One region of the Sphingobium sp. B2D3C genome, then DNA from elsewhere that is predicted to be linked to it. Evidence: riboswitches for the same ligand, from Rfam matches in the RefSeq annotation. Region 1 holds a riboswitch; each other region holds the start of a gene.

What was found. Region 1 has a riboswitch for cyclic di-GMP ahead of M2339_RS03355 (autotransporter domain-containing protein). Riboswitches for the same ligand answer to the same signal wherever they lie in the genome.
Region 2: linked by a shared signal. The riboswitch ahead of M2339_RS11730 (hypothetical protein) and the one ahead of M2339_RS03355 (autotransporter domain-containing protein) in region 1 are both predicted to bind cyclic di-GMP.
Region 3: linked by a shared signal. The riboswitch ahead of M2339_RS12800 (DUF4402 domain-containing protein) and the one ahead of M2339_RS03355 (autotransporter domain-containing protein) in region 1 are both predicted to bind cyclic di-GMP.

Annotation. Positions count from the first base shown of each region.
Region 1 is NZ_JAOQOK010000001.1:721,965-726,734, forward strand. It holds gene M2339_RS03345 (MFS transporter) at 1-1,359, shown strand, start outside; gene M2339_RS03350 (pyridoxal phosphate-dependent aminotransferase) at 1,621-2,763, shown strand; cyclic di-GMP riboswitch class I at 3,063-3,137, shown strand; gene M2339_RS03355 (autotransporter domain-containing protein) at 3,328-4,770, shown strand, end outside.
Region 2 is NZ_JAOQOK010000001.1:2,513,896-2,518,665, forward strand. It holds gene M2339_RS11710 (efflux RND transporter permease subunit) at 1-495, opposite strand, end outside; gene M2339_RS11715 (efflux RND transporter periplasmic adaptor subunit) at 621-1,880, opposite strand; gene M2339_RS11720 (hypothetical protein) at 1,877-2,281, opposite strand; gene M2339_RS11725 (TetR/AcrR family transcriptional regulator) at 2,607-3,209, opposite strand; cyclic di-GMP riboswitch class I at 3,381-3,458, shown strand; gene M2339_RS11730 (hypothetical protein) at 3,661-4,770, shown strand, end outside.
Region 3 is NZ_JAOQOK010000001.1:2,787,787-2,792,556, forward strand. It holds gene M2339_RS12785 (hypothetical protein) at 1-862, opposite strand, end outside; gene M2339_RS12790 (hypothetical protein) at 879-1,826, opposite strand; gene M2339_RS12795 (hypothetical protein) at 1,861-2,394, opposite strand; gene M2339_RS12800 (DUF4402 domain-containing protein) at 2,453-2,980, opposite strand; cyclic di-GMP riboswitch class I at 3,246-3,322, opposite strand; gene M2339_RS12805 (FAD-dependent monooxygenase) at 3,863-4,770, opposite strand, start outside.

The DNA of each region.
Region 1 (4,770 bases):
GGTGAGACGCAGCCGGCAATGGCCGGCGCGTCTGGAGCCGGCGACGATTGGCCGTCGCCGGCCCGCGCCTGGTACACGATCTGGCTGATCGCGTTCGTGACCATGCTCTCCAATGTCGACCGGAACATCATCAATCTGCTGGTCCAGCCGATCAAGCGCGACCTGGCGCTCAGCGACACCCAGATCAGCCTCATCATCGGCTTCGCCTTTTCGTCGGCCTATATGGTCGTCGGCTTGCCGATGGCTCGCGTCGCGGATCAGCGCAGCCGCAAGATGATCCTGACGGCCGGCCTGACGGTGTGGAGCCTGGCCACTGCGCTCTGTGGCATGGCCAGGAGCTTCGGCGGGCTGTTTTTCGCACGCGGCGTCGTCGGGGGCGCGGAGTCCGTCGCCGGCCCCTCGTCCATGTCGATGATCGCGGACATGGTGCCGCGGTCGAAGCTGCCGCGTGCCTTCGCGGTCTATCAGCTCGGCATCAGCGCCGGTCAGGCCACGGCGTTGTTGGCCGGTGGCCTGCTGGTGGCGTTCTTTGCCGGAATGGGGCCGGTCCATATCCCGGTTCTGGGCGAGATGCGGGAATGGCAACTCGTCTTCCTCGTCTGCGCTCTGCCGGGGCTGGCAACCGCCTTGCTCTTTCTCTTCACCGTGCGGGAGCCGGTGCGCCGCAATCGTCGCGGCAAGGGCAGCGTACCGCTGCGCGAGGTCGGGGCGTATCTCCTGTCAAACCGCATATTGTTCCTGCCCCTGTTCCTCAGCATCGGCATCGGCGCGATCGAGACGACGGGCCTCATGACGTGGCGCGCGGCCTTTTATGAGCGCACCTATGGGTGGGGACCGGCGCAGATCGGGCCACTGCTGGCGCTGTCGCTCCTCATCTCCACGCCGATTGCGTTGACGCTGGGCACCTGGTTTGCGGAATATATGGGCAAGCGCGGCAATCCCGATGCGATGGCGCGGGTCTGCTTCTATTCGCAAGCCCTGTCCGCTCCTTTCGCGATCGCCACCTCGCTCATGCCCAGCCCCTGGCTCGCCTTCCTCTGCGGCATGATCTCGTCGATCATCGGCCTCGCCAGCGCCCCTGCGCAGAATGCGGCGATCCAGATGGTGACGCCAAGCGAGATGCGCGCCCAGATCAGCGCTGTGTATCTCTTCACCATCAGTGTCATCGGCAATGGCCTCGGGCCGCTGCTCATTGCGCTGGTGACCGATTTCCTGCTGAAGGACGAGAGCATGCTGCGCTACTCGATGGCGTTCTTCGCCGCCGTAATGGCCCCCGGCGGGGCGGCGCTCATGTATCTGGCGATCAAACCTTATGCTCAGGCTGTAAGGAGTTCTGGTTTCGGGGAGCCGTCCCGCTGAAGGGGGTCGGAGGCCCTGCTTCCGTGATGCAGGTTTCTGCGAGCTGCCATTTGACAGACTGCCTGAAAATGCGCGTCACGCGCAGGCCGAAAATACGACCTGCCGTTTTCTTTCTGCCGAAAGCATTCTTCGAAGCGCCCGACGACGCTGGCGCAATTTTTTGATTTCACGGCAGATGCGCCGCGAGGATGAACGACGGCCGGGGTGGGGTTGCATCGTTGGCATCTGCGCGCCCGCCCGCTATCGGCGCTGTACCGAGCGATGGAAGATCTGATGGAAGTCGAGCCGTTTCAGGCCATAGAATTGAGCAAGTTGGCCTATCACCTGGGTGCGGAGGGGCGCTCGGTTCTCCATATGGAGTTTGGCCAGCCCTCGACGGGGGCACCGCAGGCCGCGCTGGACGCTGCGCGCGACGCGCTCGGCATCGATCCGATGGGCTATTGGGAGAGCCCTGCGCTGCAGGCGCGGCTCGTCCAGCTTTATCGGGAGCGGTACGGCATGGCAGCCGAGCCTGATCAATTCCTGCTTACCTGCGGCGCCTCGCCGGCATTGGTCCTTGCGTTGAGCAACCGTTTCAAGGCGGGCGACCGGATCGCCATGGCGCGGCCGGGCTATGTCGCCTATCGCAACACCGTGCGCGCGCTCACCATGACGCCGATCGAGATCGAATGCGGCGAACAGGCGCGCTTTCAACTGACGGCGCGCGCGCTCGCGGCGCTGGATCCGGCACCGCAGGGTGTGATCGTCGCCAGCCCGGCCAACCCCACCGGAACGATCATCGCACCTGCCGAACTGGAGGCGATTGCGCGGCTCTGCAGGGAGCGCGGTATCGCGATCATCTCGGACGAAATCTACCATGGCCTCAGCTACGGCGCGCCTTGCCGCTCGATGGGAGAATTCGCACCGGATGCGATGATCGTCAGCAGCTTCTCCAAATATTACTGCATGCCCGGCTGGCGGCTCGGCTGGCTTTATGTGCCGCGCCCCATGGTCGAGCGAGCACGCGCCTATATGGGCAGCCTGTTCCTGACCGCGCCGTCGGTCAGTCAGCATGCGGCCTTGGCGGCGCTGGACTGCACGCCAGAGCTGGAAGCGCATCGCGCCACTTACGCCCGTAACCGGGACATTCTGCTGGAGGCCTTGCCAGCCCTCGGTCTGCGACGCATCGCGCCGCCGGATGGTGCCTTCTACATCTATGCGGATGTCAGCGACTTTACGGATGATAGCCCGGCGTTCTGTAAGAAGTTGCTCGTTGAGACAGGCCTCGCCACGGGACCGGGGGTCGACCATGATCCGGTCAATGGCCATCGGTTCATCCGGCTGAGCTTTGCGATCACGGAAGCCGAAGTGCGAGAGGCAGTTCGGCGCCTTTCGGCGTGGTTGCCCGACCAGCGACGGCTGTAACGATCACGTCGCGGGCGGGTGGTCCCCAACCATATTTTAGATGAGCGGATTGCAGTGCAATCGATGTCTTGCTTGCGCATCTGTTAACCATGGTTATCGGCTTAACACGGCCGGTATGGCCTCGCTCCAGACCGGCGGCGCGGATTTTCACACGACAAATCAGCTGCATGGCTCCGATCTGCATGCGCATCATCTTGACAAGGCCAGGATTTTTTGTTGCGCTGCCGCTCAGCTAACGTTAATATTCCTCCTGAAGATGACGGCTCGGCCCCACGGGCGTTCCCAAGGGTGTTCGTCGCCTTCGACAAGGGCAAACTGTCGGTAACGGCGGGACGCAAAGCCTCCGGCCCCAATGGGGTAGCGGGGCTACCGGGGGATGAAATAGAGCATTTTCGGATATCGTGTGTAACCTGCTGTGAGAAGGTCATGGGGTTCGTTTGAACCTCAGGCTGCGCTCCCTGTCGTCGCGCTTCGATCCTGTCTCAAATCCCGTTGAACCGCACCTGCATGGCGGTTTGCCCTTCACATCATCTGGGCGGTGGGCCCACACGAGGGGATTTCGTAATGCAGGGCAAGGCAATCAAAACGCGCGGCGCCGTTCGGCAGGCTCTCAAGGCCGGTCTGTTCAGCAGCGTCGGCATTGCGGGGATGTTGGCAGGCGCATCGGCCGCCCACGCCGAGCCTGGCATTTGCCAGGCTGAGGGTGATGTGACCCTGTTTTTCTGCGAACCCTCGTCGGTTAAGGCTCGTATTGAAGGAGGCGATACCAGCCTCACTGTGAACGGCGCACAGGACGAGTGGAGTATCACGGGCGATGGCGTCAGCTATTATACGTGGGACAATACAGTCTCTGGCGACATTACGTCGACGCTGCTCATCACCAATTCCACGATCAGCACCACTGATAATGGCGGCGTAAACGTCAGTTCCAATATCCAGGGTCGGAACGACATCTCGGTCACCTTGGGCCCGGACGTCACAGTCAACAGCGTGGGTGGCAGCGGTGGCATTTGGGTTCGCAACCAGATCGCGGGGGACATCGCGATCGAGAATGGCGCCGCGCTGACGGTCTCAGGCGTGGAAACCAATGGCATCTCTGCCACCACCAACGCAGGATCGGTGAACATCACCAATAGCGGGGCCATCACGGTCCAGCAAACCAACGGGGCTGCAGACTTCACCCAACGGGGAATTTACGCCGACGGCGGTTTCAACGATGCCGAGCCGGTCGAAGTGACCGTGATGAACACTGGCCAGGTGGAGGCCCAGGCGGCGGGTATCCGCGTCGTCAATTACAACGGTTTGGCTAAAATCACGAACAACGCCTACGTTTCTTCGGTGAACAATCAGGCGCTGGTCGGCTGGACGCCGAACGGCGAAGTGGTGATCGACAATCAGGAGCAGGGTGAGGCTATCTCGGCCAACGGCGCGGCGATTCAGGGCGCCTCGCAGATCGGCAATATCACCATCACCAACGCAGGCATTGCGGAGGGCACCACCGGCATTCTTGCCGTCGCCGGCTTCGATGAGGATGCGCCCGGCTCTGGTAAAATCACCATCACCAACAGCGGCATTGTCACCGGCAGAACCAGAAGCGCAGTTCAGGCGCGCACGCCGCTTGGCGATGTGGTCATCAGCAACACCGGCACGCTGCAATCGCTGAGCGAGATCGCAGCTGTCGATGCAGACACGCTCAGCGGAATGGTCCAGATCACCAATTCCGGGTCGATCCTGGGTGAAACCGGTATCGTCACCAACAGCGCGGCGACCACGATCATCAACGCCGGTACCATCGAGGCCTCGCCTTCCTTCGGCCACGCCATTCTGATGGGCGCCGGCGACGTGACGCTGGAGTTGCATGCCGGCTCCAACATCATCGGCCTCGTCGCGGATGCGGATATCGCGAGCGGCACCAATACCCTGGCGCTGGGCGGCGCCATCAATGCGTCATTCGACGCCGGATTGGTCGGCACGCAATATTATGATTTCGATGAGTTCGTGAAGGTA
Region 2 (4,770 bases), 1.8 Mb from region 1:
CTTGATGCGGGTCTGTGCGTAATTGGAAATATACTCGCGATTGAGCGAGCCGTCGGGCGAAATGAGGTTCACCACCAGCAGGAAGTCCGGCGAGGTCTTCTTGGTAACGATGCCGAGGCGCTGCACCTCCTGCGGCAGGCGCGGCTCGGCAATGGCGACACGGTTCTGCACCAGAACCTGCGCCTCATCGAGGTCCGTGCCCTGCTTGAACGTGACGGTGACGACCACGCGTCCGTCCCCCGTCGATTGCGACGAGAGATAGAGCATGTTCTCGACGCCGTTGATCTCCTGCTCGATCGGGCTGGCAACGGTTTCCGCCACAGTCTCGGCAGAGGCGCCGGGATACATGGCCGAAACGGTCACCGTCGGCGGCACCACCTCGGGATATTGCGAGACGGGCAGGAAGAAATAGCTGATCGCGCCGATGATCGTGATGATGACGGCGATGACCGCCGCGAAGATCGGCCGGTCGATGAAGAAACGGGACAGACGCATGAGGAGCTCTCCTCGGGGCAGCGCTCAGAGCATGTCCGGGTCAGGCGGCTTCACCTGACGGCTCGGACATGCGGAAAGCAAAAGGGACCGGATCATGATCGGCTTCAGGCGAAGCCGATCATGATCTAGCGCGTAAACGTGGCCTGGCCGGACATCAGCGCGGTCGCGGCGGCAGGCGTCGCGGGCTGCGTCTCGGGCACAATGCGGCCTTTGCGGACCTGCACCTTGCCGCCGGGCATGGCGAGCTGGGTGCCGACGATCACCACCTGATCGGCCGGATCGAGCCCGGCCCGCACGACGCGCAGGCCATCCACGACCGGCCCAAGCTCGATCGGCTTGGCGGCGACGGTGCCATCCTTGCCGACGACGAGCAGCGTCTTGCGCGCCTGATCGGTCTGCACGGCGGTGTCCGGCACCAGCAGCGCGCGGGTCGGCGCGCCGGTGGAGAGGCGCATGTTGCCGAACATGCCCGGCGTCAGGAACAGATCGGGATTTGGCAGCACGGCGCGGGCGCGAATGGTGCCCGAGCGCGGATCAAGGCCGTTATCGGTAAAGTCGAGCTTGCCCTTCCAGCGATAGGCATTTTCGTCCTGCAGCTTGATCTCGACCGGCGTGGCGTCGGCATCGGCATCACGCTTGGTCTTGAGGAACAGCGCTTCGGACCCCTCGAAGGTGAAGTAGATCGGATCGAGCGCGTTGATGGTGGTGAGCAACGTGCCGGATGCGCCCTCTCCCGATGAGGCGAGGTTGCCGGGGTCGATCCGCCGATCCGAGATGCGGCCGCCAATGGGCGCGCGCACGGTGGTGAACTCAAGGTCCAGCGCGCGACTGCGGGCACGGGCCTGCGCACCGGCCAGCGCAGCCGATGCCGCCGAGACGCGGGCGCGAAGACGGTCGACTTCGCTCTTGGAAACGGCTTCTACCGCCACCAGCCGTTCGGCGCGCTCAAGATCGCTGCGGGCCAGCGCCAGATCGCTCTGGGCCGTCGCGACACCAGCGCGCGCCTCGGCCAGCGCGGCCTGGAAGGGGCGCGGATCAATGGTGAAGAGCGGCTGGCCGGCGCGGACCATCTGACCGTCCGTGAAATGCACGGCCGTGATCTGGCCGGAAATGCGCGGACGCACCTCGACCGCGCGGCTCGGCTCGAACCGGCCGACATAATCGTCCCACAGCATAATCTCGCGCGCGAGCGGCGCCGAGACGGTGACGGTGGGCGCCGCCATCGCGGCCTGCGCCGGGGGCGACGGGCGCATCAGCGCGTAACCGCCGGCAATGGCGAGCACCGGCAGCGCCACCCAGGCGGCACGGGTCAGCGAGCGCCGCCGCGTCGTGCCACCTTCGATGGGCGTGGCTTCCGCCGGGCTGAGTTTCTTGAGCATGTTCATGCGCGGTTCCTCCGCTTGATCGACAGACGCAAGGCCCCGATGTGGCGGAGCAGCGTCTCATATTGATGGGTCGTATAGCCGGCCTCGTAAAAGCGACCGAGCTCGGATGGGGCGATGTTGTAGCCATGGTGCCAGCTCAGCACCGCGATGCGCCGCAGCGCTTCGAGGCGCGCGCTCGCCAGCGGCATGGCCCGGCGGAAGCCGAAGACGAGGCGCAGCAGGCGGCCCAGGCGGCTCTCCTCGCGCAGCGAAGACAACCCGTCTTCCCGCGCAAGGCGGACAATCGTCCACTCGACCGGAAGGAGGTGGCCATCCTGCACCTGAAGGCTTGCAGCCTCCGATGCAGTGACACCCGGGACCATCGCCCGTGCCCCGCCATCTCTCAGATCCAGATATGCCATCACCGTGTCTCCTCCTGCTTCCCCGGCAGGCACGACGGGGCAGCCCCGGACAGCCAGTGCTGCCGGGCGCGCGCATCGCGGATGCCAGGGACCGATCCGGGAAAGACGGTGCGCGACCGGCGCGTCCGTCCCGAAACCAGAACCTATGAAATTGCTGTCAAATCAAGTCGGGCAAGCAGAACGCGCCCGGCCAAGCCGCACGCACCCCCATGCCTTCTGTACTGACTGGTATATTAATCGGATATTCAGGCGTCAACCCGGTTTTTTGTACCGACCGATATTTTATTTTGCAGCGCGCAAAATCGGTCTTGGGTCCGAGGGCGCTTCAGCGGCTGGGCCACATCCCCATGGTGGTCTCGGCAACGCGCTCCAGCTCCTCGCGCGTGGTGCCGGAGCCGGCCAAAACCGCCATGCCCTGCAAAACGGCGATGAGATATTTCGTGATCGCTTCCGCATCGGCGGGCCCGACAAACTCGCCCTCGTCGATGGCGCGCTGCATCCGGGCCACCAATGCCCGCTTCACGGTCTCGCCGCGCTTGAGCACTTCCTCACGGATCGATTGCGCTTCCGCGCCACAGGCGGTGACGCTGATCACGCTGAGGCAGCCGGTGGGCTGGCCATTGCCGGCAATCGTGGAGAGTGCGCCATCGAGCAGATGCTGCGCCACGCCGCGCGCGGTGGGCATATCCAGCGCCGGACCGATATAGGCCAGCTTTTCCCGCTCGTAGAGATCGAGCGCCTGGCGGAACAGGGCCTCCTTGTTGCCGAACGCGGCATAGAGACTCGGGCGGGTGATCCCCATCGCGTCCGTCAGTTCGCTGAGCGACGCGCCCTCATAACCCTTTGTCCAGAACACACGCAACGCGGCCGCAAGCGCCTGCTCGCAGCAAAATTCGCGGGGCCGACCCCTGATGGCGGTCTGTTCCATATCGGGCGGTATAGAATTCCTCGACGGGCTTGTCGAGTCCGGTGCGACGAAGGGAGCCAGGACGGTCCCGCTCGATCGGCACGTTCTCCCAAGCATGATAAAAGTTAAGTTCAGACTCTTTTCCATGAACCTTTTCCGGAGCTTGACATTTCAAGCGCAGGATCACTCCGATCCCGATAATGGCAAAGCGGTGGTGACGCCGTGACGCAAAGCTTCCGGCCTTGGGTTCAAGGTAGCGGGGTTGCCGAAGGAGCCGAGGTCGGAGCTGTGTGTGCGTGTCTACGCCTCGCTCTGGCTATGATCGCTCCACACCGCTCCGCGCTACGTGGGCCTGCCATCGGATAGCTCCGTCTCCAGCCCGGCTGCAAGCCTGACAGGAGATGACGCAATGGCTCAGGTTCTTTCCACGACGACATTCCGATCCAACAGAACGTCACGACTATGCCGGGCCATGCCCGCCATAGCCGCCTGCTCCGCGCTCGCCATGCTGCTGAGCGCCTGCGAGACCAGCGGTTATTCCCGCTACGCCAATGTCGGCTCGCCAGCGCCCGGGTCGGGCGGCAGCAGCGATGGCGGCAGCAACAATGGCGGCGGCGGCACTGACACGGGCGGCGGCGGAAATACCGGCGGTGGGAACACCGGCGGCGGAAATACCGGGGGCGGCGGATCGGCCGATGGCGGCGGCGGCACCGGTGGCGGTCTGGCTGGGGGCGTCGTTACGCAGGTCTCCCCGGTTCTGGCGACGGCCGGCAATGCCGTGCTCGGCGTCGCGGATGGCCAGCAAGGCGTGACCACCCCCATCGCCGCTGCCTTGCCAGTCACGCAGCCCGTGACCGGCACGATCACGCGGGTGCTGCAGGATACCGGCACGGTGCTGGTCGATGCCGGCGAAGGCCGCACGTTGCTGCTGCAGGGCGCGCAGGGCGTGGTCGGCGATATCGTGTCCATCGACGTTGGCGGTCGCACCGTAACCAACGGTCTTGATGGCACCGCAGGCGCGATCGGCGTTGGCGTGCTCGGTGACACCCAGCCGACGGGCACGCTCGCATCCGCCGGCGTGCTGAACGCAGGCAATACCGCGCTGGCCACCGTGAACGGCATCGCCGATGTGCGCGTGACCAACATTACGGCGCCCACCGGCGGCATTTCCGACAATCTGCTGAATGTCGCGCTCGGCGGCAATCAGCTGCTGGGGAGCGGCGATCCGGCGCTGGTCAACGCCAATGTGCTGCCGAACGGCGCGTCCCTGCCCGGCGGGGGCACGGGGGCCGTGGGCGGCGTGCTCGGCGCCGTGAGTTCGACCGTTGGGTCTGTCGGCGGCGCCGTGGGCGTGGGCGGTGACGTGTCAGGCGGCGGCGTGCTTGGCGGTGGAACAGCCACGGGCGGCGACGTAAATGGCGGCGTGCTCGGCACGGTCGGTGCCACGGTCGGCTCGGTCGGCGGTGCGCTAGGCGTTGGCGGCAGCGTCGAAGCCGGTGCAGGCGCGGGGGCCGGCACGACGACCAATGGCGGCTTGCTGGCGCCGGTAACCGGCACGCTCAACACGGTCGGCACTTCTCTG
Region 3 (4,770 bases), 2.1 Mb from region 1:
CCAAAGGCCGGGTTGAAAACGCAAAGCCACGCGCGGCAACACTTCTGGGGCCCAGTGCGAGGGCCGGCAGGAATGTATCGCCCAAGGAAGCACTGGTCGCCTGCAGGGGGCCCAGCAAGCCACCCTTCGGCTCACGCCGCTCAAGAAGCAACCGCGCCAGAGCTGGCTTCCCACGATCGTCGGACGCGAGATAACCTTGAAATCCGGCGTTCAAGAATGCGGCCGAAGCCCGCACGTCGAACCGCCTTTGAAAGGGTTGCCCCCGCGTATCGGAACCCACATCCGTGGTTACATCGAAGGCGGGAAAAGACAGCATGCCAGCTGGCGCCGCCACCGAAAGAACCGGCTCCAGGACAGCGCCAGAACGTGCGATGTTATTTCCCTGCGCCATCCGCTCAGCCCGCATCTGAACGGGCAGCTTCTCTCGGGCCTCCAGATTGAGCGTCAATTCCGACACATCCAATGTCATTCGCACCGGGAGCAGCCGTTCCATCAGGGAAACGGTCAGGTAGATGTCGCCGCTGTCTTGCAGCGCGTCACCCGGCTTCAGAATGATGCGCGCCGTGCCCGCCCGCGCCTCACCCAACGCAATATCAAGGAAGATGGACTGGCGAGCCTGGCCCACCTGCCCCGTCAATCTCCCATCTGCCGGTGAAACCTGAACATCCAGATCGAGAAGGCGCGTCAGCGCGCCGACGGGGATGAGAACGATATCGTCGCCCACCTGAAGTGCGGGAAGCGCATCCGATAAAGATGCCCGGTCAAGGACAACCTCAAGCAGCAAAAGTTGATTATCGTCAGCGGCCAGTTCGCCGCTGTCCGCCCAAAGAGGAGTAGGCTGAGCAGTGGCGATCATGAGCATCAGTCCAATCCACAGGCTACGGCAAGGAGATCTGGCTCTGCGCAAGTATCTTCCCCGGAGCTGTGTCTTGGTCGGTGAACACGACGCTGATTTGCTCGCCTCGCTGCGGATGAGAGCGCAGAGCGATCTTCACCTGTCGCCGCTCTATCTCAGGATAGACACCGATCCCGCGCACGACACCTAAGGGTTCGTCCTCACGGCGCGCCTTCGCCTTCCGGATTTCGATATCGCCGAAAAGGGAGTTCGGCCCACGCCTCACAAGATCAAAAGTGACGACCGGCGTAGGGCTGTTCAGCTCAGACCCCGGCCCAGGGCTCTCCATCGTGAACCGTGTGTTTTCGATCGCGGCCTCAACCTGGGGCGTGCCGATGCGCACGATCACAGGGATGGAAATCCCAAGAACAGATGCGATGCGGAACGAAACAGCACCGGGCTCAGCATTCGCAGCCTGATCGGCGGTTAGGCCCGTGTCAGGTGGCGGCACCGCCGTCACCGTCAGATGCGTGCGATATTCGCCGGCGGGCCAGTCGCCGGTGCCACCTGCACGAAGACGGATTGTCTGCCCCGTCCCCGGCTTGAGCAGCACGCGTCTGGGCGTCACCAGCATCATGGAACGCGCGGATTGAAGCTTGGCACTGAGGTCTCTCACCTCCGGCGCGCCGTCTGCTTCATCCGTCGGGCGGATCTGGCCGGTGGGCAACATGACCCGGTCGACAAAGCTGATGTCATATACCCCGGCGGCGGTGCCCTGGTTGAAGAGGAATATGCTCGCCGTCCGCCCCAGCCTATCAAAGGTGATCCGCTTTGGATTGATGTTGAGGCTGGCGCTCCCGCCGGCCTGCTCTGTCGTCGCAGGCTGGGCAGAAGAGGAAGTGCAAAAAGCGGATGGGAAGGCGCCAGCGACCAACGCGATAGCGATAGCGATGCTCTTGCGTTGGTTCGCAGATCGCGTGAGACGCTTCACGACGCCTGGGAGAGTCATCACCGGCGTCTCTCGCTCATTCATATTGCGCCAGGACCAGCAAAGGCCCGCCGTCGGGCCCGTAGCTGTCGCGCAGCGCTTTCAAAAGAAATGGAGGAACAGACAGAAGGCCATCGCCGCTCAGCCGGCCCATGAGGACATCCTCGAATCCCGAGGGACCGGCTTCAAAGGACGGGAAATTATCATCGCTCAGCGTCGCAATCGGTGCCCTAAGCGAACCCCCTGCGCCTGGCTGGACGAATGCTTGCGAGACCAGGAGAGAAAACGTCTGGTTGCTGCCCCCGGCGATTTGAATAGGAGCGGCCATGGAAAGCCCGGCGTTTTGGTCGCTCTCGTTTGACTGCGGCCCTGGCGACAAGATCATGACCCGGAGGCTCGACTGAAGAACCAGCACCGGCTGCAGGACAATGTCCTTCGCCGATTGCGTAATCGAAGCCGGCTCCACGATCGAAACCTGGCCTTTCGCGGTCGCTTCCGCTGCGTTCACCTGTGAGGCTGCAAGCGCCGCGCAAAGGCACAGCGCTCCCAGCGCAGGAGCGGTCGCCAGCAACAGGCGCGCTCCCATCCGGATGGATGATGAGACCGTCACGAGACGCTCCTGTCACAGGTCAGTTGTAGGCGACGGTCGCCGTGAAGGTGCCCGAGTAATTGCCAGAGGCCTGCGTATTGGGCAGGGAGAAGCTACCGCCGACGCCGAAGGTCGCGGTGCCAGCCGTGCCGATGGAGCTGGACAATGTGCCTGTTGCGGCACTCGGCGTCAGCGTGACGGTGATCGTGCCGCCGGGCGTACCGGTCATGGAGAAGCTGGCGGGCACCGAAATCGAGAAGGTCTGCCCCCCTTCACCCGAGACCGTATAGGCTGCGCGTGACGTCGTGCCGCCAGCGGCAACGGCATCGCCGGAACCAGACAGGCTGCGATTGCCCGTCGAGGCATCGACAGTGACCGTGTTGGTCCCTGCTACCGAGGGTTTCACGATAGTGCCGAACGCAAGGTCGCTGGTTTTTGCGATCGAGATCGGCTGAACGATCCGGGCTGTACCCGTGGTCGACACAGATGCTGAGGATTGAGCGTAGCTTGCCGCCGGGATGGAACCCAGAAGCGCAATTGTCGCGATAGACTTCAAGTTCACGAACATGACGATGTCTTTCTTTTACTTGATATGCACATGAATTTAATCGGAAAATATCAGACCCCACCCGCCTTGGAGGCCCTCGGGCGGCAGCGTTTCGCGGGTCTTGGGATTACAAGCGGGTGCATCTGGCGAGCCAGTCGCAAGCAACTGGATCACGTGATGATCGGTAAGGGTGCTTGCTGACCGTCGCCAAAGACGGGCCGTTGCCCGATGAGGGCGGAAAGGATCTGGAAGGCGCGAGGACGACAGGTCCACAATAGTTCTCCGTTTCGGTAACCCCGCTATCCCTGTGAGGGACCGGAGGCTTTGCGTCCCATCGTCGCCGATGGTTTGCCGTTTCGACCGAGAATCTCGGGCGCTATTAGGTAAATTTTGATTTAACTATTATACGCTACACAGTCAACGCCTATGTGGTGAACGACCAGATGGAGAATTGTGCGACTACTCCCATGTTGAACCGCCGATCGAGCAGCCCGATTAGGAGAGCGTTTGTTTTCAATGAAATAAACGCGAGGTTTGGATCATCAGAGCCTAAGCAACACGCCAAGAACTTCGCGGACTGAAGCGAACCGACGATGCGGTTAGCTCGCGCCAAACCGAATTCCATGAGGATGTATTTCGTTGCCGTCGCTATGATCCCGACGAATTACACATCCGGGCTAAATGCCAAGGCCCGCCTCGCGAAAAGCGCCGCTTGGGCTCCTCTCCCCTCGCTTCGCTTGTCAGGGCGTGGAGCGCGCGACGCGGCCAAGCGTCGGCCGTCATCGAAGCGCTTCTGCGGTGGGGCGCTGCCTCAGGATGTCGGCGCAATGCCGGAGAGCAACGAAAGGCAGGCTTGAAAAGGTCTTCGTGCTACCGACCCACCGCTATGTCAGAGCAACCGCCTCAACCGGCAGAGCGCACGAAGTTCTGGCTGATCTGCTGGCCGGACCGGGCCAGTCTGCGCACCTCGGGCAGCCGAGACGCTTCATATCGCATGAGCGCGGCATTCGGGTCGGTCCGCAAGGCCGCCGGGTCGAGGCAGCGCGCGAGGGTGAGAGCATCTTGCGCGGCGGTTGCAAAGCCATTGCCCGTCATCGGCGTGCAGACATGGGCAGCGTCGCCAACCAGACACATGCGGCCGGCGACGAGCCGATCGGGATAATATTCCACGACCGGTGTGCCGAGCACCGCTTTGCGGGCGATGCATTCCAGGATCGCGTCGCGCCAAGGCGATGGCCAGTGCCGGCGCGCCAAGGCGGCCAGCTCGTCGAACAGCGCATCCGGCATGTCATTGGGGCGCAGCGAATGCCGCACCAGCGGGCCCTCGACCGCCCCTGTGCTGCGGAGGATTGCGTTATGTCCGGCGTCGTACCAGCCCCAGCCGACCCGGCGGTGGCCCCGCTCCGGACTGCCATCGGCGGCTGTCAGCGGAAAGCCGAGAAGCACATAGGGCCCGGATTCGAGAAACTCCAGATTGGGCGGATAGCGGACAGACAACGCCGACTCTTCGGCAAAGCCGACCCAGGCCAGATACTCCGCGAAGACGGCATCCGGGCGCTCCGGACTGACCTGCCGCCGCACGACGCTCTGATAGCCGTCCGCGCCGACCAGCACCTTGCCGTCGAACCGCCGACCATCGGCGGTCCTTGCCCAGGCCCGATCCTCCGCCTCTCCCGTCGCTTCCACACAGGCGTTCTGCAGGACCACAATGCCCGCCCCGTCCGCCGCTGCGCGCAGACCGCGATAGACCGATTGCCATGCCTGGACGCCCGTCGCGAGCGCGCCCGTAGCGTGAGGACGCCCAGTCAACT